One region of the Mixta calida genome, then DNA from elsewhere that is predicted to be linked to it. Evidence: predicted binding sites of a transcription regulator. Region 1 holds the regulator's gene; the other holds the start of a gene.
The links. Region 1 encodes PhoB, which activates phosphate uptake and scavenging genes when phosphate is short. Its sites were predicted from a motif close to CTGTCATAAAACTGNCNNAT; they were not measured.
Positions count from the first base shown of each region.

Region 1 (15,526 bases):
GCATTTTGTACCGCAGCACAGAAGATAAAACCCCTGTAAAAAACAGGGTATTTCGTTGAATAAAAAATGATGACGTTTTATAAACGCATTAACAAACAGGAAAACGGCAGCGGTTCAGGGAATAACCTGGCCATATACCTTTTCCGCCGGACACATCGAAGACGCGTCGCAAAGCACAATTCTTGCGGTGCCTGCGGTGAACCGCTAAGTCCGGCTATTTACATGGTCGAAGAATAAATAATGAAACAGACACTCGTAATCGTGACCATTGCACACTCTCCGCGCAGCGATATAACCCCGCTGCTGCTTGAACACCTGCCTGAAGAGCAAATATTGCGCGTCAGCCTGCTTGAAGGGCTTTCGGCGGAAGAGATCGAAGAAAAATACGCGCCTGAGGAACATGAACGCACGCTGGTGACGCATCTGCCGGATGGTTCGCCGTTCACGCTCTCCGCAGATAAAGTGGAAGAAGGATTGCAGCAGCTGATCTGGCGGCTGGAGGCGCAGGGCACCGAAACCATTCTGCTTCTGGGATATGCCGCTGATCGGCTGCAAACGCACAGCGCCGTCCTGCTGGAGCCGGATCGTATTGTACCGCCGCTGGTTAAGGCTATTGTCGACGGACATCAGGTAGGCATCATGATTTCTGCGGAAGATCCGCTGCGACAGCAGGCGATTAAGTGGCGTAATCTGAGTCATCCCGCGCGCTTCGCCGTCGCCAGCCCTTATCACAACGATAATGAGACGCTGATCGATGCGGCGCTGCAGTTGCAGGAGCAGGGCGCGGATGTGGTGGTATTGGACAGCCCCGGCTATCACCAACGCCATCGTGATTGCCTTCAGCAGCTGCTGGGCATACCGGTGCTGCTCTCTCATGTGCTGCTGGCAAAAATGGCGGCGGAGCTGCTGGTATAAGCAACAATTGAGATGACAAAGCGCGCGTTTAGCCTCTACACTGCCGATTCATCCATTTTTGGTTTCGGGGAAGTTGCATGCTGAATGTAAGCGAGTACTTTGAAGGGAAAGTGAAGTCGATTGGTTTTACCAGCGCCAGCACCGGGCGCGCCAGCGTGGGCGTAATGGTGGAAGGAGAGTATGCCTTCAGCACCGGACAGCCTGAAGAGATGACGGTCGTCAGCGGCGCCCTGAATGTGCTGCTGCCCGGCGAAACCGAATGGAAAACCTATGAAGCGGGCGGCGTGTTTCACGTGCCCGGCCACTGTGAGTTCCATTTGCAGGTCGCGGAGCCGACCTCTTACCTCTGCCGCTATCTTTAAGCGGCCGTAGTAAGTGCGCCGCCAGCGGCGCACTTACCGGCTTAGCGCTGCGCTTCGCCGCCTAACGCTTCCGTCAGATTGCTCACCAGCGCCGCCAGCTCGCTGGTCATCAGAATAAAGTCCGCGTCGAAACGCTGAGCGAAATCTTCACGATCGATATCGTCATTTTGCTCACGCAGCGTGTCGGCAAACTTCAGGCGCTTCAGCGAGCCGTCGTCCGCCAGCACCAGCTGAATGCGTTCCTGCCAGTCCAGCGCCAGTTTCGTCACCAGCTTACCCGCTTCGATATGGTTGGCGATCTCATCGCAGACCAGATCCTGTTTTTTGCAGCGGATAACGCCGCCATCTTCCAGAATCGCTTTCAGCTCCGCTTCATCCATCAGCGCAAAGCCCGCCGGCAGATCGCCGGAGCGCACCCATTCGGTCAGCGTCAGCTCGATCGGGTTTTCCATCGTCAGCGGCACTACCGGCAGTGAACCGATGCTCTTACGCAGCAGCGCCAGAGTGTCCTCCGCCTTTTTCGCGCTGGCGCAGTCCACCATAATCAGGTTATTAACGCTGTCGATCCACAAAAAGGTCTGGCTAAAACGGCTGAAGGCGCGCGGTAGCAGGCTGTGCAACACCTCATCTTTCAGCGCGTCCTTTTCGGTCTTTTTCAGCTTGCGCTGCTGTTCCGCTTCCAGCTTCTCGATCTTCGCTTCCAGCGACTGTTTGATCACCGGCGACGGCAGGATCTTCTCTTCTTTGCGGGCGCAGATCAGGATCTGTCCGTTATTGACATGGGTCAGGGCCTCACTGCGCGAACCCATCGGCGAAACCCAGCCGGTTTTCGCCATATCCTGACTGCCACACGGGGAAAAGGAAAACGCAGCGAGTTGTTTTTCCAGGTCGTCTGCGGACAACGGGATGTCACGATTCAGACGATAAATCATCAAATTTTTAAACCACAACATAGGGTTTTCCTTTGCCGGTTGTGCATTAACGCACAGCTCATAAACGGTGCTGCGCATGATAGCGAAACATCGTCGGCGGGTCATTGCCTTTCCTGCCGTCGCCTTCTAATGTGAACAGCATCGGGATAATGAATGAGGAGAAAGCTGTGCGCATTGGCATTGACTTAGGCGGGACAAAAACGGAAGTGATTGCGCTCTCTGACGCAGGCGAGACGCAGTTTCGCCATCGCGTGCCCACGCCGCGCGACGATTACCCGCAGACGTTGCAGGCGATCGTCGATCTGGTTCGGCTGGCGGAGGAGAAAACCGGCGAACGGGGCAGCGTCGGCTTAGGCATTCCCGGCACGCTTTCGCCCTATACCCAGCGGGTGAAAAACGCCAATTCCACCTGGCTTAACGGTCAGCCGCTGGATCGCGATCTGGCGCGCCTGCTGGAGCGCGAGGTGCGCATCGCCAACGACGCCAACTGCCTGGCGGTGTCGGAAGCGGTGGACGGCGCGGCGGCAGGCAAGGCGCTGGTGTTCGCGGTGATTATCGGCACCGGCTCCGGCGCGGGCATCGCCATTAACGGCGTCTCGCGTATCGGCGGCAACGGCAACGCTGGCGAATGGGGCCACAATCCGCTGCCGTGGATGGACGCCGACGAGCTGCGTTACCGCGAAGAAGTGCCCTGCTATTGCGGGCAGCAGGGCTGCATCGAAACCTTCGTCTCCGGCACCGGCTTCACGACCGACTATCATCGACTGAGCGGCAAACGGCTGAGCGGCGCGGAGATTGTGGCGCTGCTGGCGCAGCAGGATCCGCTGGCGGAACTCGCCATGAGCCGCTACGAGCTGCGGCTGGCGAAATCGCTGGCGCAGGTGGTGAACCTGCTCGACCCGGATATTATCGTGCTGGGCGGCGGCATGAGCAACGTCGATCGCCTCTACCAGACGCTGCCGCAGCTGATCAAACCCTGGGTGTTTGGGCGCGAGTGCGAAACGCCGATCGTGAAAGCGCAGCATGGCGACTCCAGCGGCGTGCGCGGCACCGCCTGGCTCTGGCCGCTGAACAGCAGCGTTTAACCTGCGGCGTCGGGGCTAAAGGTGATGATCGCCTGCTGCGACGCGCCCGGCGGCGGCGGCGGCAACTGCGGCGTGCTGCCTACCGTCTGCCAGGCCTGCAGGCAGAGCGGCTCGTCGCCCTCGGTGCGTAGCACCTGATAGCCGCGTCGCGCATCGTAATTCAGCGTCACGTCGCAGCGCTGGCCACGATAGCGTTCGCCGTGAGAAAAGTTGCGCGTGATGCGCCATTGCAACTCTTTTACCCAGGCGCATTCCTTTTTAGCCGACGCGCAGCCAGCGAAAAAGTTGGGCGCGGCGGGGTTTGGCGCTGGCGGCTGGGCGCTATGGCAGGCGCTCAGCAGCAGCGCGAACAGCGGAGCGAAGCGTAAAGCGGACATCATCTTTCCTTCCGGTCTGAGGAGTTTCGTCGCGCACGGTAACATGCGCGGCGCGACGAAAACAGGCGCATCAGACTGAAAATAACCGGTCCAGTCGGCTGTAGCCCAGACCATTCACCTTCCTGACTTTAATCTGTACCGGGATACGCTCTTTCATCGCGTCGACATGGCTGATTACGCCGATAGTTTTGCCGCTGGCGTTCAGCGCGTCCAGGGCGTCCAGCGCGGTATCGAGCGTGTCCGCATCGAGCGTGCCGAAGCCCTCATCCAGGAACAGCGATTCGATACGGGTTTTATGGCTCACCAGATCTGAAAGCGCCAGCGCCAGCGCCAGGCTTACCAGAAAACTTTCGCCGCCCGACAGGGTGCGGGTATCGCGCTTCGCGTCAGCCTGCCAGGTATCCATGACCTGCAACTCCAGCGTATCGGCGGATTTGCGTTGCAGCAGATAGCGTCCGTGCAGGCGATTCAGTTGCTGGTTCGCCAGCCAGACCAGGTGATCGAGCGTCAGCCCCTGGGCGAAGCGGCGGAACTTATCGCCGCTGCTGGAGCCGATCAGCTGATTCAGGTAGCCCCAGTCTTCGGTCTGCTGCGCGTTATCCTCAATGCGCTGCAACAGCGCCTGCTGCTGCTGGCGCTGCGCGTCGTCGCTCTCCAGCTGCTGGCGCAGCTGCCCCTGCTGACGAACAAGGTCACGCAGTCGTTGCTGCTGCGCTTCCAGTCGTGCCTCCAGCTCCGGCAGCGCGGCGCTAAGATCGGCCGGACGGTCGGCAAGATGCTGCGTCAGTCGCGCCTGCGCCTGCTGCGCCACCGCGTTCGCCTGCTGCCGCCGCGCCTCCAGCGCCTGACAGCGGGTGCGTAGCTGCATCGCCTGCTGTTCATCCAGCAGGGCGGCGCGAAAAGCTTCTTCATCGCTGAAATCGCTCTGCGTCAACGCGTCGATAAACTGCGCACTGCACGTTTCATAGCGTTTCTGCGCCGCCTCCTGCTGTTGTGCCAGAGAATTATGCTGTCCGGTCAGGTTATTTAACCGATCCTGTCCCTGCTGCCAGCGCTGCTGCCGTTCGCGGAGAAGGGCGTCGGCCTGGGCCAGCCGCTGCTGCCACTGTTGACGCACCTCCGACACCGCGCTGTCGCCCAGCAGCTGATGACGCTGTTGACGCAGCTCGCTCAGCTGTCGCCGCTGCGACTGCGCCAGCTGTTCCGCCCGTTCCCGCTGTTGCGCCAGCTGCGTCAGTTCGTCATCGATGCCGCGCAGCGCGGTGTCGCAGGCGGCAAGGCGCGCGGCGATATCGGCCAATAGCTGTTCGCTTTTCTGCCAGCGCCGCCACGCCTCCTGACGATCCTCAAGCCAGGCCTGCTGCGCCTGCGGCTCCGGCAGCGTCAGCTGATGCTGCGTCAGCTCCTGCGTCAGAGCTTCGTCCAGCAGCGCCAGCTGTTCGCTTAACTGCCGCTGCTGCTGTTCCGCCTCCTGCCGTTGCTGACGCAGATAGCCCAGCTGTTGTTCCGCCAGCTGGCGCGCCTGATGCTGCTGTTGCCAGCGCTGCTGACAGGCCGCCAGCGCCTCTTTCGCCTGCTGATAAAGGCGCGCGGCGCCTTCGCGCTGTTGCAGCTGCGCCTGAAGCTCGCTCTCCTGCCGTTCCTGCTGTTCGATCCAGGCGCTGAGTCCCGCTTCGTCTTCCGGCGCCAGCGTCAGTTCGGCGGCGGCCAGCAGCGTATGCCACTCATCCTGCTGGCGCGTCAGTTCGGCGCTCAGCGTCTGCTGTTGCTGCATCAGCCGCTGCTGCTGGCTTTGCAACGCCTTCAGCTGCTCGCCGCAGGTGACGCCTTCGATGCGCAGCTGCTCTTCCTGCTGGCGCACGTTCTCCAGCCGCTGCTGATTCTCGTTCAGCGTCAGGGTTTGATAGTGCGCCACCGCCGGATGCTCGGTGGCGCCGCAGAGCGGACAGGGCTCGCCGGCGATCAGGCGGGCGCGCTCCTGCTCCAGACTGACGATGCGCTGCTCCAGCTCCAGGCGCTTTTGCAGGTCGATCCGGTGCTGGTGCTTCTCTTTCCACGCCTGGCGACGCTGTTCCAGCTGCTGCGTTTGCTGCACGATTAGTTCATCCAGCGCCAGCAGCTCCTGCTGCTGTTGCGTATGACGCTGGCTGAGAGGGCGCAGGGTGGAAAAGCAGATCGCCAGCTTTTGCCGTAGCGGTCGCTGCCGCTGCTGTTGCTCCAGCTGACGGCGCAGCGCGCTTTCCGGCTGCTGCTCTTCTAACGCAGTAAGCGCTTGCTCAGCCTGTGCCGCGTGCTGACGCGCGCGTTCAAGCTCGCTTTCCAGCGGCGTCGACGCTGAAGCGAGTCGATCGGACAGCTGCTGCTGTTCATTCAGCTGCTGCTGATGCTGGCGCTGTTTTTCCTGCATCGCCGTCAGGTTCTGTCGCAGCTGTTGCTGCTGCTGAAAACGCTCGCGCCAGCCGCCCAGCCGCTCGCCCCAGTCCGCCACTCCGGCATGGTCGCGGCGCCACTGTTGCTCTTGCTGCTGCTGCGAAAGCAGCGTCTGCCGTTCGTCGCTGAGCTGGCGTCGGCGCTGCTCGCGCTGCTGCTGCGTGCGCTGGCTTTCCTCCAGATTCTGTTGTTGCAGCGTCAGCTGCTGCGTCAGGGTAGCGATCTGATGGTCGAGCGGGATCACCTGGTCGTTGATCAGCGTTTCCTGCTGACGCCACTGGTCGTTGAGCCGTTTATTCTCCTGTTCGGCCAGCAACTGCGCCTGTTGCATTGTAAGTAACTGCTCGCTTTCGAGTTTGAGCGCGGCAGTCAGCTGCTGCGTTTGCTGCGCCAGCTGTTGCAGATCCTGCTGTAGCTGGCTGCGCTGTTGCCAGAGCGGACGCAGCTTTTCCGCCGGTTCCGCCCGCGCCAGCTGCTGACGCGCCGGTTCCGCCTGTTGCCAGTCGCTTTCCGCCTGACGCTGAGCGTCGGCGGCCTGCTCCGTTTCCTGAGTCAGACGCTGCTGCTGGCTGAGCCACTGGTGTTGCTGCTGAGTAAGCGCTAACTGTTTTTGCAGCTCTTGTTCCTGCTGCGTCAGTGCGCCTAATGCCTGCTCAAGTTCCTGACGCGCCGCCGGCTCCAGCAGCGCCATGCCCGCCGCCCGCGCGCGCAACTGGTCCAGCTCGATGCGCGCCTGCTTGTGCTGTTCATAGATGCGCGCGGAAAGCTGGCCGTAGATCTCGGTGCCGGTCAGCTCCTCCAGCAGTTCGGCGCGGTCGTTGGCGTCGGCGTTGAGAAACGCGGCGAACTGCCCCTGCGACAGCATCATCGATTTGGTGAAGCGGGCAAAGTCGAGTCCGGTTAGCTGGGCGATCATCTCCAGCTTATCTTTAACCTTGTCGGCGACGATAACATTGTCCGCGCAGCGAGCCAGCTCGACGCGCGGCGCCTGCAGGTTGCCGTCCACCGCGCCGCGCGCCCGGTTCTGACTCCAGAAGGCGCGCCAGGCTTCGCCTTTGACCTCAAATTCCACCTCGGCCAGACATTCAGCGGTATCGCGGCTGATCAGCTCGTTCTGCGTTTGCGAGATTTTGCCCAGCCGCGAGGTTTCGTGATAGAGCGCCAGGCAGATGGCGTCGAGCAGGGTGGTTTTACCGGCGCCGGTGGGGCCGGTAATGGCGAACAGGCCGCTGCTGGCGAACGGTTCGCGGGTGAAGTCGATTTTCCACTCGCCCTTCAGCGAGTTGATATTTTTAAAGCGCAGCGAAAGGATTTTCATGGCTGGCTCTCCTCGCCATGATGCAGCGCCTCCAGCGTGCCGCTGAATAGCTGACGCACGCGCTGTAGCCGCGCCTCGTCGGTCTCTTCCTCCTGTTCCAGCCGCCGCTCGAACACCTCTTCAACCTTGAGCTCGCTCAGCGTCTCGTTTTGCAGGCGCGCCAGCGCGCGTTCGCGCAGTTCGCGACTGCGGCGCATCAGCAGCACCTCGACCGGCAGTCCTTCCGTCAGCGCCTGAATATGCTGCTGCATATTGTGCAGGTACTCTTGGGTGGTGATTTCGATATCGAGCCAGACCGGCTGTTCCGGGCTGGCGTCGGCAAACGGCTTCAGCTGCGCCTCGATTTCCGCCAGCGTGCCTTTGATCGTTTGCATCGGCTGGAAGCAGGGCACCGGCAGCGGCGTGACGCGCGCCAGTTTGCCGTCGGCAAAACTTACCAGAAAGACGCTTTTCTCGCTGCCCAGCTCGTCGAAGCTGAGCGGCAGCGGCGACCCGCTGTAGCGAATATGCTCGCTGTTGGCGATGCGCTGCGCACGATGGATATGACCCAGCGCGATATAGTCGGCGGGCGGAAACGCCTGCGCAGGAAAGGCGTCGAGCGTGCCGATATAGATATCGCGCACCGCTTCGCTCTTACTGACGCCGACGGTGGTGAGATGACCGGTGGCGATCACCGGCAGCGGCGTCGTCGCCTGTTCGCTCAGCCTGCGCGCATGCTGATAGCTGCGCTGATAGTGTTGCGTGATGGCGCTGAGCAGCGTCAGCTGCTTCTGCTCGCCGGACTGGCCCGCCTGGCTGCGCATAATATCGCGCGGGCGCAGGTAGGGGATGGCGCAGAGGATAGCGCCCGGCTCGCCCTGGCGCGTTTTCAGGGTAAGCACTTGCTCTTCGGGATTGCCGCTGGCGGCGGCGATCACCTGCGCATTCAGACAGGCGAGCAGCTCGCGCGATTCGTTAAGGGTGGCGACGGAGTCATGGTTGCCGCCCAGCACAATCAGCTGGCAGCCGGTGCGTTGCAAATCCACCACGAAACGGTTGTAGAGTTCGCGCGCGTAGCTGGGAGGCGAGCCGGTATCGAAAATATCGCCCGCCACGATCACCGCATCCACCTGATGCTCCTCCACGCGGTCGATCAGCCAGTTAAAAAAGGCCTGATGCTCGGCGGCCCGACTGCGGGTATAGAAAAACTGGCCGAGATGCCAGTCTGAAGTATGGATAATGCGCATAGAACTCCCAGCTAAAAGCAGAACGCCGGAGGCGATTATAACCAGAGCGCTGGCGCAGACCAGGTAAAATCCGCTGCGAGCACGTCACAAAAGCGTTACTTAAGCGTCGCGCAGCCCGTGCATTTTTCATAAATCTGTCATAAAACTGACGCATAATGACGCCGCAAATTCCCGTGACAGAACGTCACATTCGCAGGAGCAATAATGGCTAAGCGCATTCTGGTTGTCGAAGATGAAGCCCCCATCAGGGAAATGTTGTGTTTCGTGTTGGAGCAGAACGATTATCAGCCGATAGAGGCGGATGATTACGACAGCGCTGTTAACCTGCTTATCGAACCCTGGCCCGATCTGATCCTGCTGGACTGGATGCTGCCCGGCGGCAGCGGCATTCAGTTTATTAAACATCTCAAGCGCGAAGCGATGACGCGCGACATTCCGGTGATGATGCTGACGGCGCGCGGCGAAGAAGAAGATCGCGTGCGTGGTCTGGAAGTGGGCGCTGACGACTACATTACCAAACCCTTCTCGCCGAAAGAGCTGGTGGCGCGCATCAAAGCGGTAATGCGCCGCATTTCGCCGATGGCGGTGGAAGAGGTGATTGAAATTCAGGGATTGAGCCTCGACCCTTCCTCGCACCGCGTCATGTCGGACACCACGCCGCTGGAAATGGGCCCGACCGAATATAAGCTGCTGCACTTTTTTATGACGCACCCGGAGCGCGTCTACAGCCGCGAACAGCTGTTGAACAACGTCTGGGGCACCAACGTCTACGTAGAAGATCGCACGGTGGACGTGCATATACGCCGCCTGCGCAAAGCACTGGAGCTGACCGGACACGATCGGATGGTGCAAACCGTACGTGGAACGGGGTATCGTTTCTCCGCGCGTTACTGATCGGAGTTTGCCTCGTGCTGGAACGCCTCTCCTGGAAGAGACTTTTACTGGAACTGCTGTTGGTCTGCCTGCCGGCGCTGCTACTCGGCCTGCTGACCGGCTATCTCCCCTGGTTCCTGCTGGGCGCCGTGCTGCTGTTGCTGGGCTGGCATTTCTGGAATCTGCTGCGGCTGTCGCACTGGCTGTGGACCGACCGCACCATGACGCCGCCCACCGGCCAGGCGAGCTGGGAGCCGCTGTTTTATGGCCTTTACCAGATGCAGCTGCGCAACCGCCGTCGCCGCCGCGAGCTGGGCAACCTGATCAAACGCTTTCGCAGCGGCGCGGAGTCGCTGCCTGACGCGGTGGTGCTAACGACCGACGAAGGCACTATTTTCTGGTGCAACGGCCTGGCGCAGCAGCATCTGGGGCTGCGCTGGCCGGAAGATAACGGCCAGAATATCCTTAACCTGCTGCGCTATCCTGAGTTTTCGCGCTATCTGCGCCAGCAGGAGTTTTCCCGTCCGCTGACGCTGGTGATGAACAACCAGCTGCATATGGAGTTCCGCGTGATGCCCTACAGCGAAGGCCAGTGGCTGCTGGTAGCGCGCGACGTGACGCAGATGCATCAGCTGGAAGGGGCGCGGCGCAACTTTTTCGCTAACGTCAGCCACGAGCTGCGCACGCCGCTGACGGTGTTGCAGGGCTACCTGGAGATGATGGGCGACGCGGTGCTGGAAGGCAAAGCGCGCGAAAAGGCGCTGCAAACCATGCAGGAGCAGACGCGGCGCATGGACGGGCTGGTGAAACAGCTGCTGACGCTGTCGCGCATCGAGGCGGCGCCCGCCATCGATCTGGCGGAGAAGGTCGACGTGCCGATGATGCTGCGGCTGCTGCAGCGCGAAGCGGAGACGCTCAGCGGCGGACGCCACGAGATTGCCTTTCATACCGATCCGCACCTGAAAGTTTTCGGCAACGAGGAGCAATTGCGCAGCGCCATCTCCAATCTGGTCTATAACGCGGTGAACCATACGCCGGAAGGAACGCGCATTGACGTCTGCTGGCTGCATAACAAACAGGGAGCGCTGTTCGCCGTGAAGGATAACGGGCCGGGCATCGCCGTCGAGCATCTGCCGCGCCTCACCGAACGCTTTTACCGCGTCGATAAGGCGCGATCGCGCGCCACCGGCGGCAGCGGGCTGGGGCTGGCGATTGTGAAACATGCCCTGAGCCATCACGGATCGCGCTTAACTATCACCAGCGAGCCGCATAAAGAGACCTGTTTCAGCTTTATTCTGCCGACAAGGTTGATTGTCGGCCCGCAACTGCCGGACAATGCGGCGCATAAATCCTGATGGACGCCAGGCATGAAAGTGATCATTACCGTAGCACTGCTGCTTTTTTCCGGCGCGCTGCAGGCTAAACCTGCGATACTGGCGGGCAATCTTAGCAGCGTCGGTTCCGATACGCTCGGCAACCTGATGGCGCTGTGGGGCGAAAGTTTTAACCGCCAGTATCCAGGCGTCAACGTACAGGTGCAGGCGGCGGGGTCCTCTACCGCGCCCACCGCTTTGGCTGCGGGCGCCGCGCAGCTGGGCGCCATGAGTCGACCGATGCAGCCGGCTGAACGCCAGCTGTTTCAGCAGCGCTACGGCTATCCGCCGCTGGCGGTGCCGGTGGCGCTGGACGCGCTGGTGGTCGTAGTGAATCAGGATAATCCGCTAACCCAGCTTAACGCACGGCAGCTGGACGCCATCTTTTCCATTACCCGTCGCTGCGGCGCTGCGTCTGCGCCGCGCGCCTGGGGCGACCTGCAATTGACGCAGCCCGGCTGGCAGCAGCGGCCATTGCAACGCTTAGGCCGCAACTCCGCATCGGGCACCTGGGGCTATTTTAAGCAGCAGGCGCTGTGCGGCGGTGATTTCCGTCAGGACGTCGGCGAATATCCCGGCTCGGCGGCGGTGGTGCAGGCGGTGGCCGCCAACCTCAACGCCATCGGCTACGCCAGCTTTGGGTTTCATATCAGCGGCGTAAAAATGCTGGCGCTGGCGAAAGAGGGTGAGGCAGTGATGCCTGATGCGACTACGATCCGCAGCGGTCGCTACCCCTACGCGCGACCGCTCTATATCTATATCAATAAGCCGCCGGGCAAGGCGCCGGAGCCGCTGACCGCCGCGTTTCTGCGTCAGGTGCTGTCGCCGGAAGGACAGGCGCTGGTCAGTCAGGCGGGCTACCTGCCGCTTTCCGATCGGCAGATTGCTGAGGCGAAAGCGCTGTTGCATCTCTGATGATGCGCTTGCGTCGTCGTTTTTGACGCGGGGCGTTACGCTTTTGTCGCTGGCTTCGTCACCGTAGTGCAGGAGTATGTTTTCCTCTCGTCTGCGGCAGAAATATCGCTCCGCTGTTTTACTTTTTTCCGGCGCGTCTGAGGGAGATTCAACGTCTTATGACCGTTTCTCATGATGTCAGCCTGTTCGCATTGCCCTAAAGGCGTTTTTACAGGCGTTTCACCTGTTAACATGAATATTATTCATGACTCATGAAATTTCTTCCCTTGCCGCCTGCTAAAAGTCATGAGAGTCTGCTTTCAGACATATAGACATCCAGAAGTCTTAAAAATCAGAGTCTGAAACTATTTCACCGGTAAATCAACGGGGCGGGATCATCGCCTCGTAACAGGAGTTGAACGTCATGCAAAGAACAACCGCCCCTTTCCGCGCCGACGTGGTTGGCAGCTTTTTACGTCCGGCCGCCATCAAGCGCGCCCGCGAGCAGTTTGCCGCGGGCGAGATTGACGCTGCCGCGCTGCGCCGCGTGGAAGATGAAGAGATCCGCCATGTCGTTGAGCAGCAGCTGGCTGCCGGATTACAGGTCGTGACCGACGGCGAATTCCGCCGCGCCTGGTGGCACTTCGATTTCTTCGATGGCTTACAGGGCGTAGAACGCTATGAGGCGGAGCAGGGCATTCAGTTCAACGGCATTCAAACCAAAGCGCGCGGCGTGCGCGTTACCGGCAAGCTCGGCTTCGGCGACCATCCGATGCTGGAAGATTTCCGCTACCTGAACAGTATCAGCGGCGACGCAGTGGCGAAAATGACTATCCCCAGCCCAAGCGTGCTGCATTTCCGCGGCGGCCGTAAAATGATCGACGCTGAAGTCTATCCCGATCTGGCGGACTATTTCGACGACCTGGCGCAGACTTACCGCGACGCCATCAAAGCATTCTATGATGCGGGCTGCCGCTATCTGCAGCTCGACGATACCGTCTGGGCCTATCTTTGCTCGGAAGATCAGAAACGTCAGATTCGTGAGCGCGGCGACAACCCGGACGAGCTGGCGCAGACCTATGCGCGCGTGCTGAATAAGGCGCTGGAAGGCAAGCCGGCCGATCTGACCGTCGGGCTGCATGTTTGCCGCGGCAACTTCCGCTCGACCTGGATTTCCGAAGGCGGTTATGAGCCGGTGGCGGAGATCCTGTTCGGCGGCGTCAACATCGATGCGTTCTTCCTTGAATATGACAATGAGCGTTCCGGCGGCTTCGAACCGCTGCGCTATATCAAGCCGGGCCATCAGCAGGTGGTGCTGGGCCTGATCACCACCAAAGAGGGCGCGCTGGAAGATCCGCAAACCGTGAAGGCGCGTATCGCCGAAGCGGCGCAGTATGTCGATATCAATCAGATCTGCCTCAGCCCGCAGTGCGGTTTCGCCTCGACGGAAGAGGGGAACAATCTGAGCGAGGCGCAGCAGTGGGAAAAACTGCGCCTGGTGGTGGATATCGCGAAAAACGTCTGGTAACTGGCGTAAATTTGTGCAGACAGGCGCGTGAAAACGCGCCTTTTGTGCATGCGGCCAGGATTAAATGAAGAAAATAACGCCGGGCTGGCGAAAAAAAAGTCACATCATGTAATGTCCTTTAGTCATAATTTGAAGTGATTCTCTGGTCTGAAATCTATATTCGTTATATCGTTCTGCTTTTCCGATCCTGTATTGCCTTTCTCCGCTATAAACGTTTTACTTATGCCCCTTATCGCGGTTTCCCTCTGTGAAAAGAACAAAATCAGCTCAAATCACCTGCGCCTGGCGTCGTGAATCAGCATAAATTCAGGTAATTGCCTGAGTCGCCAGCATTTGTAGCGCAGAGAGGGTGCGGTAAGCCTTAACACAACATCCACCGCAACATCAGTAGCAGGCAATACAGTTCTATGACACATCGTTTAACGTCGAAAGACATCATTGCGCTGGGCTTTATGACGTTCGCCCTGTTTGTCGGCGCAGGCAATATTATCTTCCCTCCTATGGTTGGTTTGCAGTCAGGCGAGCATGTCTGGATTGCGGCGCTTGGTTTCCTGGTAACCGCAGTCGGTCTGCCCGTGATAACGGTCATCGCGCTGGCGCGCGTGGGCGGCGGCATCGACGCGCTCAGCACCCCGATCGGCAAAGCGGCCGGCGTGCTGCTGGCGACGGTCTGCTATCTCGCCGTGGGACCGCTGTTCGCCACACCGCGTACCGCCACCGTTTCGTTTGAGATCGGCATTGCGCCGCTGACCGGCGACGGCGCGCTGCCGCTGCTGGTTTACAGCCTGGTCTACTTTGCGCTGGTGATTGGCGTATCGCTCTATCCGGGCAAACTGCTGGATACCGTTGGTCATATTCTCGCGCCGCTGAAAATTTTCGCGCTGGTGGTGCTGGGTATTGCCGCGCTGCTGTGGCCGGCGGGCAGCCCGATCACCGCGACCGACGCCTATCAGAATGCGGCGTTCTCCAGCGGCTTCGTTAACGGCTATCTCACTATGGATACGCTGGGCGCGCTGGTCTTCGGCATCGTTATCGTCAACGCCGCGCGTTCCCGCGGCGTGGAAGAGGCGAGTCTGTTGACGCGCTACACCATTCTGGCGGGTCTGATCGCTGGCGTCGGCCTGACGCTGGTCTACCTGAGCCTGTTTAAGCTGGGCGCGGGCAGCGGTTCGCTGGCCGATCAGAACGCCAACGGCGCCGCGATCCTGCACGCCTATGTGCAGCATACCTTTGGCGGCATGGGCAGCTTCTTCCTCGCCGCGCTGATCTTCATCGCCTGCATGGTGACGGCAGTCGGCCTGACCTGCGCCTGCGCTGAGTTCTTCGCGCAATACCTGCCGTTTTCCTATAAAACGCTGGTGTTTATCCTCGGCCTGTTCTCGATGGTGGTCTCCAACCTCGGCCTGAGCCACCTGATTCAGATCTCCATTCCGGTGCTGACGGCGATCTATCCGCCCTGCATCGTCCTGGTTGTTTTGAGTTTTACCCTGAGCTGGTGGAACAAAACCACGCGTATCGTTGCGCCGACCATGCTTGTTAGCCTGGTATTTGGTATCATCGACGCGATTAAAAGCACCGGCTTTAAAGATGCGTTGCCCGCCATTAGCCAGCACCTGCCGCTGGCCGAACAGGGACTTGCCTGGCTGCCGCCTTCGCTGGTCATGCTGCTTATTGCGGCGATCGCCGACCGCCTGATGGGCCAGCAACAGGTCAGGGCGCATCATTAAACCTGATTCATTCAGTTTAACCACGGGCTTGCCCGTGGTTTTTCATTTCCACAGGTAAGATGTCACTATGCAAGAAACCAATAAGCTCAAACGGGGATTGAGCACACGCCATATCCGTTTTATGGCGCTGGGGTCGGCGATTGGTACCGGACTGTTTTACGGTTCTGCCGATGCAATAAAAATGGCCGGGCCGAGCGTGCTGCTGGCCTATATTATCGGCGGCGCGGTAGCCTATATCATCATGCGCGCGCTGGGCGAGATGTCCGTCAACAATCCACAGTCCAGTTCCTTCTCGCGCTACGCACAGGATTACCTCGGTCCGATGGCGGGCTATATCACCGGCTGGACCTACTGTTTTGAAATTCTGATTGTCGCCATTGCTGACGTGACGGCGTTCGGCATCTATATGGGCGTCTGGTTCCCGGAAGTGCCGCACTGGATTTGGGTGCTGAGCGTAGTGCTGGTAATCGGCGGCATCAATCTGAT
Region 1 is NZ_CP026378.1:1,177,448-1,192,973, forward strand. It holds gene C2E16_RS05500 (AroM family protein) at 241-915, shown strand; gene ppnP (pyrimidine/purine nucleoside phosphorylase) at 993-1,277, shown strand; gene rdgC (recombination-associated protein RdgC) at 1,319-2,230, opposite strand; gene mak (fructokinase) at 2,377-3,294, shown strand; gene C2E16_RS05520 (cell envelope integrity TolA C-terminal domain-containing protein) at 3,291-3,671, opposite strand; gene C2E16_RS05525 (SbcC/MukB-like Walker B domain-containing protein) at 3,742-7,419, opposite strand; gene sbcD (exonuclease subunit SbcD) at 7,416-8,645, opposite strand; gene phoB (phosphate response regulator transcription factor PhoB) at 8,850-9,539, shown strand; gene phoR (phosphate regulon sensor histidine kinase PhoR) at 9,554-10,873, shown strand; gene C2E16_RS05545 (PstS family phosphate ABC transporter substrate-binding protein) at 10,886-11,806, shown strand; gene C2E16_RS05550 (cobalamin-independent methionine synthase II family protein) at 12,210-13,313, shown strand; gene brnQ (branched-chain amino acid transporter carrier protein BrnQ) at 13,721-15,040, shown strand; gene proY (proline-specific permease ProY) at 15,108-15,526, shown strand, end outside.

Region 2 (15,526 bases), 1.1 Mb from region 1:
TTTTCTGCCATATATCGGTGAGCATGTCTTTGGTCTGCCTGCGCTGCGCGTTGTGCCGTCCGCTGACGTTAACGTTACGCTCTCCATGGCGCTGGGCGTCTTTATTTTGATTCTGTTCTACAGCTTCAAAATGAAAGGTGTTGGTGGTTTCGCTAAAGAGCTTACCCTGCAACCCTTTAATCATCCGCTGTTCATTCCTATCAACCTGATTCTGGAAGGCGTGAGCCTGCTGTCCAAACCGGTTTCTCTCGGTCTGCGACTGTTCGGCAACATGTATGCGGGTGAACTGATCTTTATCCTGATTGCGGGTCTGTTGCCGTGGTGGTCACAGTGGGTTCTGAGTGTGCCTTGGGCCATTTTCCACATCTTGATCATTTCGCTGCAGGCTTTCATTTTCATGGTCTTGACGATTGTCTATCTGTCGATGGCATCCGAAGAACATTGATTTTTTATTCACACTACTGCGTTTTAACTGAAACAAACTGGAGACTGTCATGGAAAACCTGAATATGGATCTGCTGTACATGGCTGCCGCTGTGATGATGGGCCTGGCGGCAATCGGTGCTGCGATCGGTATCGGCATCCTCGGAGGTAAATTCCTGGAAGGCGCCGCGCGTCAACCGGATCTGATCCCTCTGCTGCGTACGCAGTTCTTTGTTGTTATGGGTCTGGTGGATGCTATCCCGATGATCGCTGTAGGTCTGGGTCTGTACGTGATGTTTGCCGTCGCAGGTTAAGCGACAAGGCCAAACAAGAGTTCATCGGCCTGACGTGGTAAACGTCAGACGATGAGCGGATTCTGCGGGTTGTCTTCGATAACGGCAGAGTAAGTTAACTTAACGAGAGGCATTGTGCTGTGAACCTTAACGCAACAATCCTCGGCCAGGCCATCGCGTTCGTCCTGTTTGTCCTGTTCTGCATGAAGTACGTATGGCCGCCGATTATGGCTGCCATCGAAAAGCGCCAGAAAGAAGTCGCTGAAGGCCTTGCTTCTGCAGAACGCGCCAAAAAAGATTTGGATCTCGCACAGGCAACTGCGACCGACCAGCTGAAAAAAGCGAAAGAAGAAGCTCAGGTCATCATCGAGCAGGCGAACAAACGCCGCGCTCAGATCCTGGACGAAGTGAAAGCTGAAGCTGAGCAGGAACGTAACAAGATCGTGGCACAGGCGCAGGCGGAAATTGAAGCCGAGCGTAAACGTGCGCGTGAAGAGTTGCGTAAGCAAGTCGCGATGCTGGCTGTGGCCGGCGCCGAGAAAATCATCGAACGTTCCGTGGATGAAGCTGCTAACAGCGACATCGTAGATAAACTGGTCGCTGAACTGTAAGGAGGGAGGGGCTGATGTCTGAACTGATTACTGTAGCTCGCCCCTACGCCAAAGCAGCTTTTGACTTTGCCGTTGAGCATCAAAGCATCGACCGTTGGCAGCAAATGCTGGCGTTCGCTGCAGAAGTCGCTCGCAACGAACAGATGGCCGAATTGGTTTCCGGCGCGTTGGCGCCGGAAACCTTATCTGCCTCGTTCATCGCAGTCTGTGGTGACCAACTCGACGAAGCAGGTCAGAACCTTATCAAGGTTATGGCGGAAAACGGACGTTTGTCCGCGCTGCCGGCAGTACTGGAGCAATACATTCAACTGCGTGACGCCTGGGAGGCAACCGCTGAAGTTGATGTCATCTCTGCCAGTGCGCTGAGCGACGAGCAGCTGACGAAAATCAGCGCCGCAATGGAAAAGCGTCTGTCACGCAAAGTTAAGCTGAATTGCAAAATCGATAAGTCTGTAATGGCAGGCGTTATCATCCAGGCGGGTGATATGGTCATTGATGGTAGCGTACGCGGCCGTCTTGAACGTCTCGCAGACGTCTTGCAGTCTTAAGGGGACTGGAGCATATGCAACTGAATTCCACCGAAATCAGCGAACTGATCAAGCAGCGCATTGCTCAGTTCAATGTCGTGAGCGAAGCTCACAATGAAGGTACTATCGTTTCCGTCAGCGACGGCATCATCCGCGTACACGGCCTGGCCGATGTGATGCAGGGTGAGATGATCGCGCTGCCGGGCAACCGCTACGCTATCGCCCTGAACCTGGAGCGCGACTCCGTAGGTGCGGTGGTGATGGGTCCGTATGCTGACCTCGCCGAAGGCATGAAAGTGAAATGCACCGGCCGTATCCTGGAAGTTCCGGTTGGCCGCGGCCTGCTGGGCCGCGTAGTGAACACCCTGGGTGAAGCTATCGACGGTAAAGGTCCGGTTGAGCATGACGGTTTCTCTCCGGTTGAAGTTATCGCGCCGGGCGTTATCGATCGTCAATCCGTTGATGAGCCGGTTCAGACGGGCTACAAATCTGTCGATGCGATGATTCCAATCGGTCGCGGCCAGCGTGAGCTGATCATCGGCGACCGTCAGACCGGTAAAACCGCTCTGGCTATCGACGCCATCATCAACCAGCGCGACTCCGGCATCAAATGCGTATACGTCGCTATCGGCCAGAAAGCGTCTACCATCGCTAACGTGGTGCGCAAGCTGGAAGAGCATGGCGCGCTGGCGAACACCATCGTCGTGGTGGCGTCCGCTTCTGAATCCGCTGCGCTGCAATACCTGGCGCCGTACGCCGGCTGCGCGATGGGCGAATACTTCCGCGACCGCGGCGAAGACGCGCTGATCGTATACGATGACCTGTCCAAACAGGCCGTTGCTTACCGTCAGATTTCTCTGCTGCTGCGCCGTCCGCCGGGCCGTGAAGCGTTTCCTGGCGACGTGTTCTATCTCCACTCTCGCCTGCTGGAGCGCGCCTCCCGCGTAAACGCTGAATATGTTGAAGCGTTTACCAAAGGTGAAGTGAAAGGTAAAACCGGCTCACTGACCGCCCTGCCGATCATCGAAACGCAGGCGGGTGACGTTTCCGCGTTCGTTCCGACCAACGTAATCTCGATTACCGATGGTCAGATCTTCCTGGAATCTAACCTGTTCAACTCCGGCATCCGTCCGGCCGTTAACCCGGGTATCTCCGTATCCCGTGTTGGTGGCGCCGCACAGACCAAGATCGTGAAAAAACTGTCCGGCGGCATCCGTACTGCGCTGGCGCAGTATCGTGAACTGGCTGCGTTCTCTCAGTTCGCTTCCGACCTGGACGACGCGACCCGCAAGCAGCTGAGCCACGGTCAGAAAGTGACTGAGCTGCTGAAGCAGAAACAGTATGCGCCGATGTCCGTCGCCCAACAGGGTCTGGTGCTGTTCGCTGCCGAACGTGGTTACCTGAACGACGTCGAGCTGGCGAAAATCGGTAGCTTCGAAGCTGCGCTGCTGGCGTATGCCGATCGCGAACACGCTGAGCTGATGCAGGAAATCAACCAAACTGGTAACTACAACAACGAAATCGAAGAGAAGCTGAAAGGCCTCCTCGAAACGTTTAAAGCAACCCAGTCCTGGTAATGTCTGGCGGCTTGTCTGAAAAGGCAGGCCGCAAGGCTTTGAGGAGAAGCTAATGGCCGGCGCAAAAGAGATACGTAACAAGATTGGAAGCGTAAAAAATACGCAGAAAATCACTAAAGCGATGGAAATGGTCGCCGCCTCCAAAATGCGTAAAACGCAGGAACGCATGGCGGCCAGCCGTCCGTATGCAGATACCATGCGCAAAGTGATTGGTCACATTGCGCTGGGTAATCTGGAATACAAGCACCCTTACCTGGAAGAGCGCGACGTTAAGCGCGTCGGCTATTTGGTCGTTTCTACCGACCGCGGGCTTTGTGGTGGTTTGAACATTAACCTGTTCAAAAAATTGCTGGCAGAGATGAAAACCTGGTCCGACAAAGGCGTTCAGAGCGATCTGGCGATTATCGGTTCCAAGGGGCTGGCTTTCTTCGGTTCTGTAGGCGGCAACGTCGTGGCGCAGGTTACCGGCATGGGAGATAACCCTTCCCTGTCCGAACTGATCGGCCCGGTGAAGGTCATGCTGCAGGCGTATGACGAAGGTCGTCTCGACAAGCTGTATGTGGTCAGCAACAAATTTAACAACACCATGTCCCAGACTCCAACTATCACCCAACTGCTGCCGTTACCGCCAGCGGAAGGGGAAGAAGAGTTGAAGAGAAAAACCTGGGATTACCTGTACGAACCTGATCCGAAATCGCTGCTGGACACCCTGCTGCGTCGTTATGTCGAATCTCAGGTTTATCAGGGTGTTGTGGAAAACCTGGCCAGCGAACAGGCCGCGCGTATGGTGGCGATGAAAGCGGCGACCGACAACGGCGGCAACCTGATCAAAGAGCTGCAGTTGGTTTACAACAAGGCTCGTCAGGCCAGCATCACCCAGGAACTTACCGAGATCGTCTCGGGGCCTCCGCGGTTTAACCAGGTATACCCTGTCATTGTCGCGGCAGCCTGAGGCTAATCGCCGCCAGCAGCGCCGCTAAGCGTTACGCGCTTAGACAATGACGATGGGTAGAAACGAATTAGGTAGAGGATTCAAGATGGCAACTGGAAAGATTGTCCAGATCATCGGCGCCGTAGTTGACGTCGAGTTCCCTCAGGACGCTGTACCGCAGGTGTACAACGCCCTTGAGGTTAAAAATGGTGATGCGCGTCTGGTGCTGGAAGTGCAGCAGCAGCTGGGCGGCGGCGTAGTACGTACCATCGCAATGGGTACGTCTGACGGCCTGAAGCGTGGCCTGGAAGTGACCGACCTTAAAAAGCCGATTCAGGTGCCGGTAGGTAAAGCTACCCTGGGCCGTATCATGAACGTGCTGGGTGAGCCGATCGACATGAAAGGCGAGCTGAAAGAAGAAGACGGCAGCGCAGTAGAGATCGCCTCTATTCACCGCGCGGCGCCTTCTTACGAAGATCAGTCCAACTCCCAGGAACTGCTGGAAACCGGCATCAAGGTTATCGACCTGATGTGTCCGTTCGCCAAGGGCGGTAAAGTCGGTCTGTTCGGCGGCGCGGGCGTTGGTAAAACCGTAAACATGATGGAGCTGATCCGTAACATCGCGGCTGAGCACTCAGGTTACTCGGTATTCGCCGGTGTGGGCGAGCGTACTCGTGAGGGTAACGACTTCTACCACGAAATGACCGACTCCAACGTAATCGACAAAGTTGCGCTGGTCTACGGCCAGATGAACGAGCCGCCGGGCAACCGTCTGCGCGTGGCGCTGACCGGCCTGACCATGGCGGAAAAATTCCGTGATGAAGGCCGCGACGTACTGCTGTTCATCGATAACATCTACCGTTACACCCTGGCCGGTACCGAAGTCTCCGCGCTGCTGGGTCGTATGCCGTCCGCAGTAGGCTATCAGCCGACGCTGGCGGAAGAGATGGGCGTGCTGCAGGAGCGTATTACCTCCACCAAGACCGGTTCAATCACCTCCGTACAGGCCGTATACGTCCCTGCGGATGACTTGACTGACCCGTCTCCGGCGACCACCTTCGCCCACCTCGACTCAACCGTTACGCTGAGCCGTCAGATCGCGTCTCTGGGTATCTACCCGGCCGTTGACCCGCTGGACTCCACCAGCCGTCAGCTGGACCCGCTGGTTGTTGGTCAGGAGCACTACGACACCGCGCGTGGCGTGCAGTCTATTCTGCAGCGTTACCAGGAACTGAAAGACATCATCGCCATCCTGGGTATGGACGAACTGTCTGAAGACGACAAACTGCTGGTGGCGCGTGCCCGTAAGATTCAGCGCTTCCTGTCTCAGCCGTTCTTCGTGGCAGAAGTATTCACCGGTTCTCCGGGCAAATACGTTCCGCTGAAAGACACCATCCGTGGCTTTAAAGGCATTATGGAAGGTGAATTCGACCACCTGCCAGAGCAGGCCTTCTACATGGTTGGCGCCATCGAAGAAGCCGTGGAAAAAGCGAAGAAACTGTAATTATTTCCCCTGAGTCCCTCAGGCTGCGGCGCCTTCATTCCGGATCGTCTGTTTTAACCGGCGATTCGGGAAAGCGGGACAGCTGGCGACCTGAAGGATAAGGGGGCGGTTTTCCGGGAGGTTAACTATGGCTATGACTTATCACCTGGATGTTGTCAGCGCGGAACAGCAAATGTTCAGCGGCCTGGTGCAGAAAATTCAGGTGTCCGGCAGCGAAGGCGAGCTGGGGATTTTCCCTGGCCACACGCCGCTGCTGACCGCCATTAAGCCTGGTATGGTGCGTATCGTTAAACAGCACGGCGAAGAAGAGTTTATTTATCTCTCTGGCGGCGTGCTGGAAGTTCAGCCGGGTTCGGTTACCGTTCTGGCTGATACGGCGATTCGCGGTACCGACCTTGATGAAGCGCGCGCGCTGGAAGCGAAACGCAAAGCGGAAGAGCATATCAACAAAGCCCATGGAGATGTGGACTATGCTCAGGCTTCAGCCGAACTGGCGAAAGCCATCGCGAAGCTGCGCGTCATCGAACTGACCAAGAAAGCGATGTAATCAGGCTTAACAGCAGTTCATCATGCCAGCCCTAACGGGCTGGCATTTTTTATCTCCTCCGCCCTCTCCCCTTCTTGCTGCACAGCTAAAATTAAGCCGTTGAAAAGCGCCTTTTTTTGTTGGATTTATCGCCAGACTCAATGCATTCTTTGCGACAACGATTCACCGAAAGCCGGTTAATTTTGTTATGAGAAAAATGTAGTAATCTCGCAGCGAAACCGTTTAACTTTCAACTGTAAAAATTTAATCAGGATAGCCATGTCTAATAGCGCAATGAGCGTGGTGATCCTTGCCGCCGGCAAGGGAACCCGCATGTATTCCGATCTTCCTAAAGTCCTGCACGCTCTGGCAGGAAAGCCTATGGTTCAACACGTTATTGATGCGGCGAAGGGGCTTGGCGCGCGCGCAATCAACCTCGTTTACGGCCACGGCGGCGAGCTGCTGAAGGCAGCGCTGCGCGACGATGCGCTGAACTGGGTCTTACAGGCTGAACAGTTAGGGACAGGACATGCGATGCAGCAGGCTGCGCCCTTCTTTGCCGATGATGAAGATATCCTGATGCTGTACGGCGACGTGCCGCTCATCACCGTGGACACGCTGGCGCGGCTGCGTACGGCGAAGCCGCAGGGCGGCATCGGCCTGCTGACGGTCACGCTGGACAATCCCACCGGCTACGGCCGCATCGTGCGTGAAAATGGCCTGGTAACCGGCATCGTCGAGCAGAAAGACGCTTCGCCGCAACAGCTGGCGATTCAGGAGATTAACACCGGCATCCTGGTGGCCAACGGCGGCGATCTGAAACGCTGGCTGAGCCAGCTGAACAACAACAATGCGCAGGGCGAATATTACATTACCGATATCATCGCGCTTGCCTGGGCGGAAGGCCGTCGCATCGAAACCGTACAGCCGACGCGCATTAGCGAAACCGAAGGCGTGAATAACCGCCTGCAACTGGCGACGCTTGAGCGTATTTATCAGGCCGAGCAGGCGGAGAAGCTTCTGCTGGCGGGCGTTATGTTGCGCGATCCGGCCCGTTTCGATCTGCGCGGCGAGTTGCAGCATGGCCGCGACGTCGAAATCGACAGCAACGTTATCCTTGAAGGTCGCGTCACGCTGGGCAGTAACGTGAAGATCGGCGCGGGCTGCGTAATTAAAAACAGCTTTATCGGCGACGGTTGCGAAATCAGCCCCTACAGCGTGATTGAAGATGCCGAACTGGCCGCAGACTGCACCGTCGGCCCCTTTGCGCGTTTACGTCCGGGCAGCCAGCTTGGCGAAGCGGCGCACGTCGGCAATTTCGTGGAAATGAAAAAGGCGATGCTGGGCAAAGGCTCGAAAGCGGGTCATCTCAGCTATCTGGGCGACGCGGAGATCGGCTCCGGGGTCAATATCGGCGCCGGCACCATTACCTGCAACTATGACGGCGCCAATAAATCGAAAACGATTATCGGCGATGACGTCTTTGTTGGCTCCGATACGCAGCTGGTGGCGCCGGTCACGGTCGCCAGCGGCGCCACCATTGCCGCCGGCACCACCATCATGAAAGATGTGACCGCTGGCGAGCTGGTTTATAACCGTAAAGAACAGATTCAGAAGCCGGGCTGGCAACGCCCGGTAAAGAAAAAATAAAAAAACGCTAAATCATTCAGGTTGCATGAAGGCAGCAATGCTGTGCATTGCCGGACGCTTACTCAGGTAAGCGTCCGGCGTGAGCGAGCAAAGCCAACGCACAGGCAGCCTGAAGTATGAGGCGTATATAACCCCGCTCTCTACAAGGCTCAGGGGAACCGACAACGTCGGATCATCAGGTCAGATGACAACGCAAATGGCGCATGAGCGCCATGAGTCAGGAATAAAACTATGTGTGGAATTGTTGGCGCGGTAGCGCAACGTGATATCGCGGAGATACTGCTGGAAGGTTTGCGCCGTCTGGAGTATCGCGGCTATGACTCCGCCGGCCTGGCGGTGGTGGATCGACAAGGGCACGTTACTCGCCTGCGTCGCGTAGGCAAGGTGCAAAAGCTGGCTGAAGCTGCGGAGCAGCATCCGCTGATCGGCGGCACCGGTATCGCTCATACCCGTTGGGCCACTCACGGCGAGCCTTCCGAAGCGAATGCGCACCCGCATATCTCTGAACATATTGTCATCGTACATAACGGCATCATTGAAAACCATGAGCCGCTGCGTGAGCTGATGATCGAGCGGGGTTACCGCTTCGCGTCCGAAACCGATACGGAAGTGGTCGCGCATCTGGTGCACTGGGAGCAGAAACAGGGCGGCAGCCTGCGTGAAGTGGTCCAGCGCGTGATCCCTCAGCTGCGCGGCGCTTACGGCATGGTGATTATGGACAGCCGCGATCCGTCGCTGCTGGTGGCTGCGCGTTCAGGCAGCCCGCTGGTGATCGGCTGCGGCGTCGGCGAAAACTTTATCGCCTCCGATCAGCTGGCGCTGTTGCCGGTGACCCGTCGCTTTATCTACCTGGAAGAAGGCGATATCGCTGAGGTCACGCGTCGTGAGATCACTATCGTCGACCGCGCAGGCGTCGCGGTGAAACGCAACGAGATCGAATCTAACGTGCAGTATGACGCAGGTGACAAAGGCGTTTACCGTCACTATATGCAGAAAGAGATCTACGAGCAGCCCAACGCGATCAAAAACACCCTGAGCGGACGCTTCAGCCACGGCGAGGTCGATCTCTCCGAGCTGGGTGCGGGCGCGAACGACCTGCTGAGTCGGGTTGAACATATCCAGATTATCGCCTGCGGCACCTCCTATAATTCCGGCATGGTGGCGCGTTACTGGTTTGAGTCGCTGGCGAACGTGCCGTGCGACGTCGAGATCGCCTCTGAATTTCGCTACCGCAAATCGGCGGTGCGTAAAAATAGCCTGTTGATTACTCTGTCGCAGTCCGGTGAAACCGCTGATACGCTGGCGGCGCTGCGCCTGTCGAAAGAGCTGGGCTATCTGGGCTCGCTGGCCATCTGCAACGTGGCGGGTTCGTCGCTGGTGCGTGAATCCGATCTGGCGCTCATGACTAAGGCTGGCACGGAAATCGGCGTGGCTTCGACCAAAGCTTTCACCACCCAGCTCACCGTACTGCTGATGCTGGTGGCGAAAATTGGTCGTCTGAAAGGTGCGGACGCGCAGGTTGAACAGGATATCGTTCACGCGCTGCAGGCGTTGCCGAGCCGTATCGAGCAGATGCTGGCGCAGGATAAGATGATTGAAGCGCTGGCGGAAGATTTCTCCGACAAGCATCATGCGCTGTTCCTGGGCCGTGGCGATCAGTATCCGATCGCGATGGAAGGCGCGCTGAAGCTGAAAGAGATCTCTTACATTCATGCGGAGGCCTACGCGGCGGGCGAGCTGAAGCACGGCCCGCTGGCGCTGATCGATGCCGATATGCCGGTCATCGTCGTGGCGCCGAACAACGAGCTGCTGGAAAAACTGAAGTCCAACATCGAAGAGGTGCGCGCGCGCGGTGGTCTGCTGTATGTGTTCGCCGATAGCGATGCGGGCTTTGCCGACAGCGAAGGCATGAAGATTATTTCTTTGCCGCATGTGGAAGAGGTTATCGCACCCATCTTCTACACTGTGCCGCTACAGCTGCTCTCTTACCACGTCGCGCTGATTAAAGGCACCGACGTGGACCAGCCGCGCAACCTGGCGAAATCGGTAACGGTAGAGTAACCGCAAACGGTAAGGTTGCAGCACAACGCGTTAATCCCATCAGCAACGGGATTAACGCGTTATTTTTATTTATCTTTCCGTTTAACGTCTCTGTTTCTCTTTTAAGATCGTTGATTTACTGGGTTTTCATCGATAATTCGGAAGTCATTTCACTTTGCTGTTTTCAAGCCGTTCTGTTTTTCGCTTTATCTCTTTTAAGTGCTGGCCTGAAAAAGCACTTTTTCCTGTTTCTGTTTGGTTCGGTGTTTTGTACAGGGTTGCGAAGGGGTGATCGTTGTCATTACCGGTAGTCTCGTAAACTACGCTATCTTCCGCCTGTAACGAAGCAGCCGTGTTCAGCAGTAGGCCGCAGGCGATAATCTTAAATGCGCTTTTCATCCCTCTTTTTCCCTAAGAAAACTTAAAAGCGGGTGCTGTCATATAACTGTCATATTTCTTACATCCCGCTGTCACCAAACTGTCCTATTTTCCCTCCAGCAGCAATACTCATTCTTACTAAAACGGCATATAACCTGACTTTTACTCCCCCGGAGGGAATATGACACTGATGCGTAGCACCGTAGCCAAACTTGTTGCCGCCACCCTTTCCCTGAGCGCGGTTTCTGCATTCGCAGCCACCGATCTGACAGGCGCTGGTGGTACCTTCCCGGCTCCGGTTTATGCCAAGTGGGCAGCAGATTATCAGCAAGCGACCGGCAGTAAAATCAACTACCAGGGGATTGGTTCTTCCGGCGGCGTGAAGCAAATCATTGCGAAAACGGTTGATTTTGGTGCGTCCGATGCGCCCATGAAAGATGAAGATCTGCAGAAAAACGGCCTGTTCCAGTTCCCGACCGTGATTGGCGGCGTGGTGCTGGCGGTAAACCTGCCTGGCGTGCAATCCGGTCAGCTGACACTGGACGGACAGACCGTTGGCGATATCTACCTGGGCAAAATCAAAAAGTGGAATGACCCGGCGATCGCCAAACTGAACCCTGGACTGAAGCTACCGGAAACCAATATCGCGGTCATGCGTCGCGCTGACGGTTCAGGCACCTCATTCGTCTTTACCAGCTACCTCTCTAAAGTGAATCAGGAGTGGAGCGAGAAAGTCGGCAAAGGCAATACCGTAAACTGGCCGACCGGTCTGGGCGGTAAAGGCAACGACGGCATCGCCGCCTTCGTTCAGCGTCTGCCTGGCTCCATCGGCTATGTAGAATACGCCTACGCCAAGCAGAACAAGCTGAGCTACACCAAACTGATCGATGCCGATGGTCAGCCGGTCTCTCCGACGGAGGAAACCTTTAGCAATGCGGCGAAAGGCGCTGACTGGAGCAAATCCTACGCGCAGGATCTGACCAATCAGAAAGGAAAAGACGCGTGGCCGATCACCACTACCACCTTCATCCTGATGTACAAGAACCAGACCAACGCGGAAAAAGGTGCTGAAGTGCTGAAATTCTTCGACTGGGCTTATAAAGACGGCGATAAGACGGCGACCAGCCTGGATTATGCAACGCTGCCGGATGAGGTTGTTGAGCAGATCCGCTCTGACTGGAAAGCGCAGATTAAAGACAGCTCCGGTAAGGCGCTGTACCAGTAATGATTTAACGGTGTACGCACCGTTGCAGGGGCCGGCTGAACCGGCCCGCAGTATCCGGGCGGCTGAATGCCGCCCCTGTGAATTTCTTCTGTCGAGACTTTTATGGCTGAATCCAGGCCGACATTTAAGGCCCCAGGAAAACAAGGTGACATTATTTTTGGCGCGCTGGTCAAACTGGCTGCGCTGATCGTGCTTTTGTTGCTTGGCGGCATCATTATCTCCCTGCTCTTCTCCTCCTGGCCCAGCATTGAGAAATTCGGTTTCTCTTTCCTGTGGAATAAAGAGTGGGATGCCCCGAATGAAAACTTTGGCGCGCTGGTGCCCATCTACGGCACCGTCGTGACCTCCCTGATCGCACTGCTGATCGCCGTACCGGTCAGCTTCGGCATCGCGCTGTTCCTGACCGAGCTGGCGCCAGGCTGGCTGCGCCGCCCGCTGGGCGTGGCGATCGAACTGTTGGCGGCGATTCCCAGCATCGTGTACGGCATGTGGGGACTGTTTGTCTTCGCGCCTTTGTTCGCTGAATATTTTCAGACGCCGGTGGGCAACGTGCTCTCCAGCATTCCTTTCGTCGGCGCCCTGTTTGAAGGCCCGGCGTTTGGCATCGGCATCCTCGCGGCGGGCGTGATTCTGGCGATCATGATCATTCCCTATATCGCTTCGGTAATGCGCGACGTGTTCGAGCAGACGCCGGTGATGATGAAAGAGTCTGCTTACGGCATCGGCTGCACCACATGGGAAGTCATCTGGCGCATCGTGCTGCCCTTCACCAAGAACGGCGTGATCGGCGGCGTGATGCTCGGTCTGGGACGCGCGCTAGGCGAAACCATGGCGGTGACCTTTATTATCGGTAACACCTACCAGCTCGACAGCGTATCGCTCTATATGCCGGGCAACAGTATCACCTCCGCGCTGGCGAATGAGTTTGCCGAGGCGGAATCAGGCGTGCATGTCGCCGCGCTGATGGAGCTGGGGCTGATCCTGTTTGTCATCACCTTTATCGTGCTGGCGATTTCCAAGCTGATGATTTTACGACTGGCGAAAAGTGAAGGGGCGCGCTCATGACCACACTCGATCTGCATGCCCGCGCCGAGTTGCAGGCGTCACGCCGCAAAATGCAGGCGCGTCGCAGCATCCGTAACAAAATTGCCCTGACGCTGTCGATGCTGACGATGGCGTTCGGCCTGTTCTGGCTGGTGTGGATTCTGTTCACCACCATTACGCGTGGTGTCGACGGCTTTTCGCTGGCGCTGTTTACTGAAATGACGCCGCCGCCGAATACCGCTGGCGGCGGGCTGGCTAACGCCATCGCCGGCAGCGGCCTGCTGATCCTCTGGGCGACGCTGTTCGGCACCCCGCTGGGCATTATGGCTGGGATCTACCTGGCGGAGTATGGCCGCAAATCCTGGCTGGCCGAAGTGATCCGTTTTATTAACGATATCCTGCTGTCGGCGCCGTCCATTGTCGTCGGGCTGTTCGTTTACACCCTGGTCGTCGCGCAGATGCAGCACTTTTCCGGCTGGGCGGGCGTGATCGCGCTGGCGCTGCTGCAGGTGCCCATCGTGATTCGCACCACGGAAAATATGCTAAAGCTGGTGCCGGACAGCCTACGTGAAGCAGCCTACGCGCTGGGTACGCCGAAATGGAAAATGATCTCCGCCATTACGCTGAAAGCGTCGGTATCCGGGATTATCACCGGCGTCCTGCTGGCCATCGCGCGTATCGCCGGCGAGACCGCCCCGCTGCTGTTTACTTCGCTGTCGAACCAGTTCTGGAGCACCGACATGATGCAGCCGCTGGCCAACCTGCCGGTCACCATCTTTAAGTTCGCCATGAGCCCTTTCGCCGAATGGCAAAGTCTGGCCTGGGCTGGCGTTCTGTTAATCACGCTGTGCGTCCTGTTGCTGAACATTCTGGCGCGTGTGATTTTTGCCAAATCGAAACATTAATTCACCGTGACGCGACAGCGGCGCGGCGTTAAGAGAAAGAGAAAACTATGGTTAATCAGTCATCCGGCAAAATTCAGGTTCGCGATCTGAACTTTTACTACGGTAAATTCCATGCGCTGAAAAACATCAATCTGGATATCGCCAAAAACCAGGTCACCGCCTTTATCGGACCGTCCGGCTGCGGTAAATCTACCCTGCTGCGCACCTTCAATAAGATGTTCTCGCTTTACCCGGAGCAGCGCGCCGAGGGTGAGATTCTGCTGGATGGCGAAAATATTCTTACCGAGTCGCAGGATATCGCGCTGCTGCGCGCCCGCGTCGGCATGGTGTTTCAGAAGCCGACGCCGTTCCCGATGTCGATTTACGACAATATAGCCTTCGGTGTACGCCTGTTTGAAAAGCTTCCGCGCGCGGAGATGGATGAGCGCGTACAGTGGGCGCTGAGTAAAGCGGCGCTGTGGAATGAAACCAAAGACAAGCTGCATCAGAGCGGTTACAGTCTCTCCGGCGGCCAGCAGCAGCGACTCTGCATCGCGCGCGGTATCGCCATTCGCCCGGAAGTACTGCTGCTGGACGAGCCCTGCTCAGCGCTGGACCCGATCTCTAGCGGTCGTATCGAAGAGCTTATCACCGAGCTGAAGCAGGATTACACCGTGGTGATCGTGACGCACAATATGCAGCAGGCGGCGCGCTGTTCCGACCATACCGCCTTTATGTATCTGGGCGAGCTGATCGAGTTCAGCGACACTGACACCCTGTTTACGAAGCCGCATCAGAAGCAGACTGAAGACTACATTACTGGCCGTTATGGTTAACTGGAGACCTGTATGGATAATTTAAACCTGAACAAACATATCTCCGGCCAGTTTAACGCTGAGCTTGAACATATCCGCACCCAGGTGATGATCATGGGCGGGCTGGTGGAGCAGCAGCTCACCGACGCCATCACTGCGATGCATAATCAGGATGGCGAGCGGGCGTTGCGCGTGATCGATGGCGATCAGAAGGTCAACATGATGGAAGTGGAGATCGATGAAGCCTGCGTGCGCATTATTGCCAAGCGGCAGCCGACCGCCAGCGATCTGCGCCTGGTCATGGCGATCATCAAAACCATTTCCGAGCTGGAGCGCATCGGCGATGTAGCGGAGAAGATCAGCCGTACGGCGCTGGAGAAGTTTGGTCAACAGCATCAGCCGCTGCTGGTCAGCCTGGAATCGCTGGGCCACCATACTATTCAGATGCTGCATGACGTGCTGGACGCCTTCGCGCGCATGGATTTAAGCGCGGCGATTGAGATTTACCGCGAAGATAAAAAGGTCGACCAGGAGTATGAGGGCATCGTGCGCCAGCTGATGACCTATATGATGGAAGATCCGCGTACTATTCCCAGCGTGCTGACCGCGCTGTTCTGCGCGCGCGCCATCGAGCGTATCGGCGATCGCTGTCAGAATATCTGCGAGATTATTTTCTATTTCGTCAAAGGTCAGGATTTCCGCCACGTTGGCGGCGACCGGCTGGACAAGCTGTTGGCGGGCGACGACAACGGCAGCAGCCCGGCCTGATTTCCCATCAAGCGGCTCATCCTCAACCGCGCGCCTTTAACCGCGCGGTTGAGCTTTCCCTTCTCTTCCGACCAATAATCCCCTTAACGCGTCAGCGACCAACCGCGCTCGCGCCACAGCGCGGGCAGCTGCGCCAGATCGTCGAAAGGCGTCACCAGCGGATGATCGATAGGCCGATTATGGGCGTCGGCGCAGTAGTAAAATACCGGGATGCCCGCCGCGATGCCAGCGTTGGCGCCCGCTTCGGAGTCATCGATCAACGCGCAGCGCTCAATTGGCACCTGCATCTGCTGCGCCGCGTGAAACATCAGCTGCGGGTCCGGCTTCCAG
Region 2 is NZ_CP026378.1:34,350-49,875, forward strand. It holds gene atpB (F0F1 ATP synthase subunit A) at 1-445, shown strand, start outside; gene atpE (F0F1 ATP synthase subunit C) at 495-737, shown strand; gene atpF (F0F1 ATP synthase subunit B) at 857-1,327, shown strand; gene atpH (F0F1 ATP synthase subunit delta) at 1,342-1,875, shown strand; gene atpA (F0F1 ATP synthase subunit alpha) at 1,890-3,431, shown strand; gene atpG (F0F1 ATP synthase subunit gamma) at 3,484-4,383, shown strand; gene atpD (F0F1 ATP synthase subunit beta) at 4,469-5,866, shown strand; gene C2E16_RS00195 (F0F1 ATP synthase subunit epsilon) at 5,994-6,413, shown strand; gene glmU (bifunctional UDP-N-acetylglucosamine diphosphorylase/glucosamine-1-phosphate N-acetyltransferase GlmU) at 6,672-8,042, shown strand; gene glmS (glutamine--fructose-6-phosphate transaminase (isomerizing)) at 8,274-10,103, shown strand; gene C2E16_RS00210 (hypothetical protein) at 10,248-10,481, opposite strand; gene pstS (phosphate ABC transporter substrate-binding protein PstS) at 10,642-11,685, shown strand; gene pstC (phosphate ABC transporter permease PstC) at 11,788-12,750, shown strand; gene pstA (phosphate ABC transporter permease PstA) at 12,747-13,634, shown strand; gene pstB (phosphate ABC transporter ATP-binding protein PstB) at 13,682-14,449, shown strand; gene phoU (phosphate signaling complex protein PhoU) at 14,462-15,196, shown strand; gene yieH (6-phosphogluconate phosphatase) at 15,280-15,526, opposite strand, start outside.
Region 2: a site for PhoB is predicted at 10,517-10,536, ahead of pstS (phosphate ABC transporter substrate-binding protein PstS). Genes of this name have one in related genera too.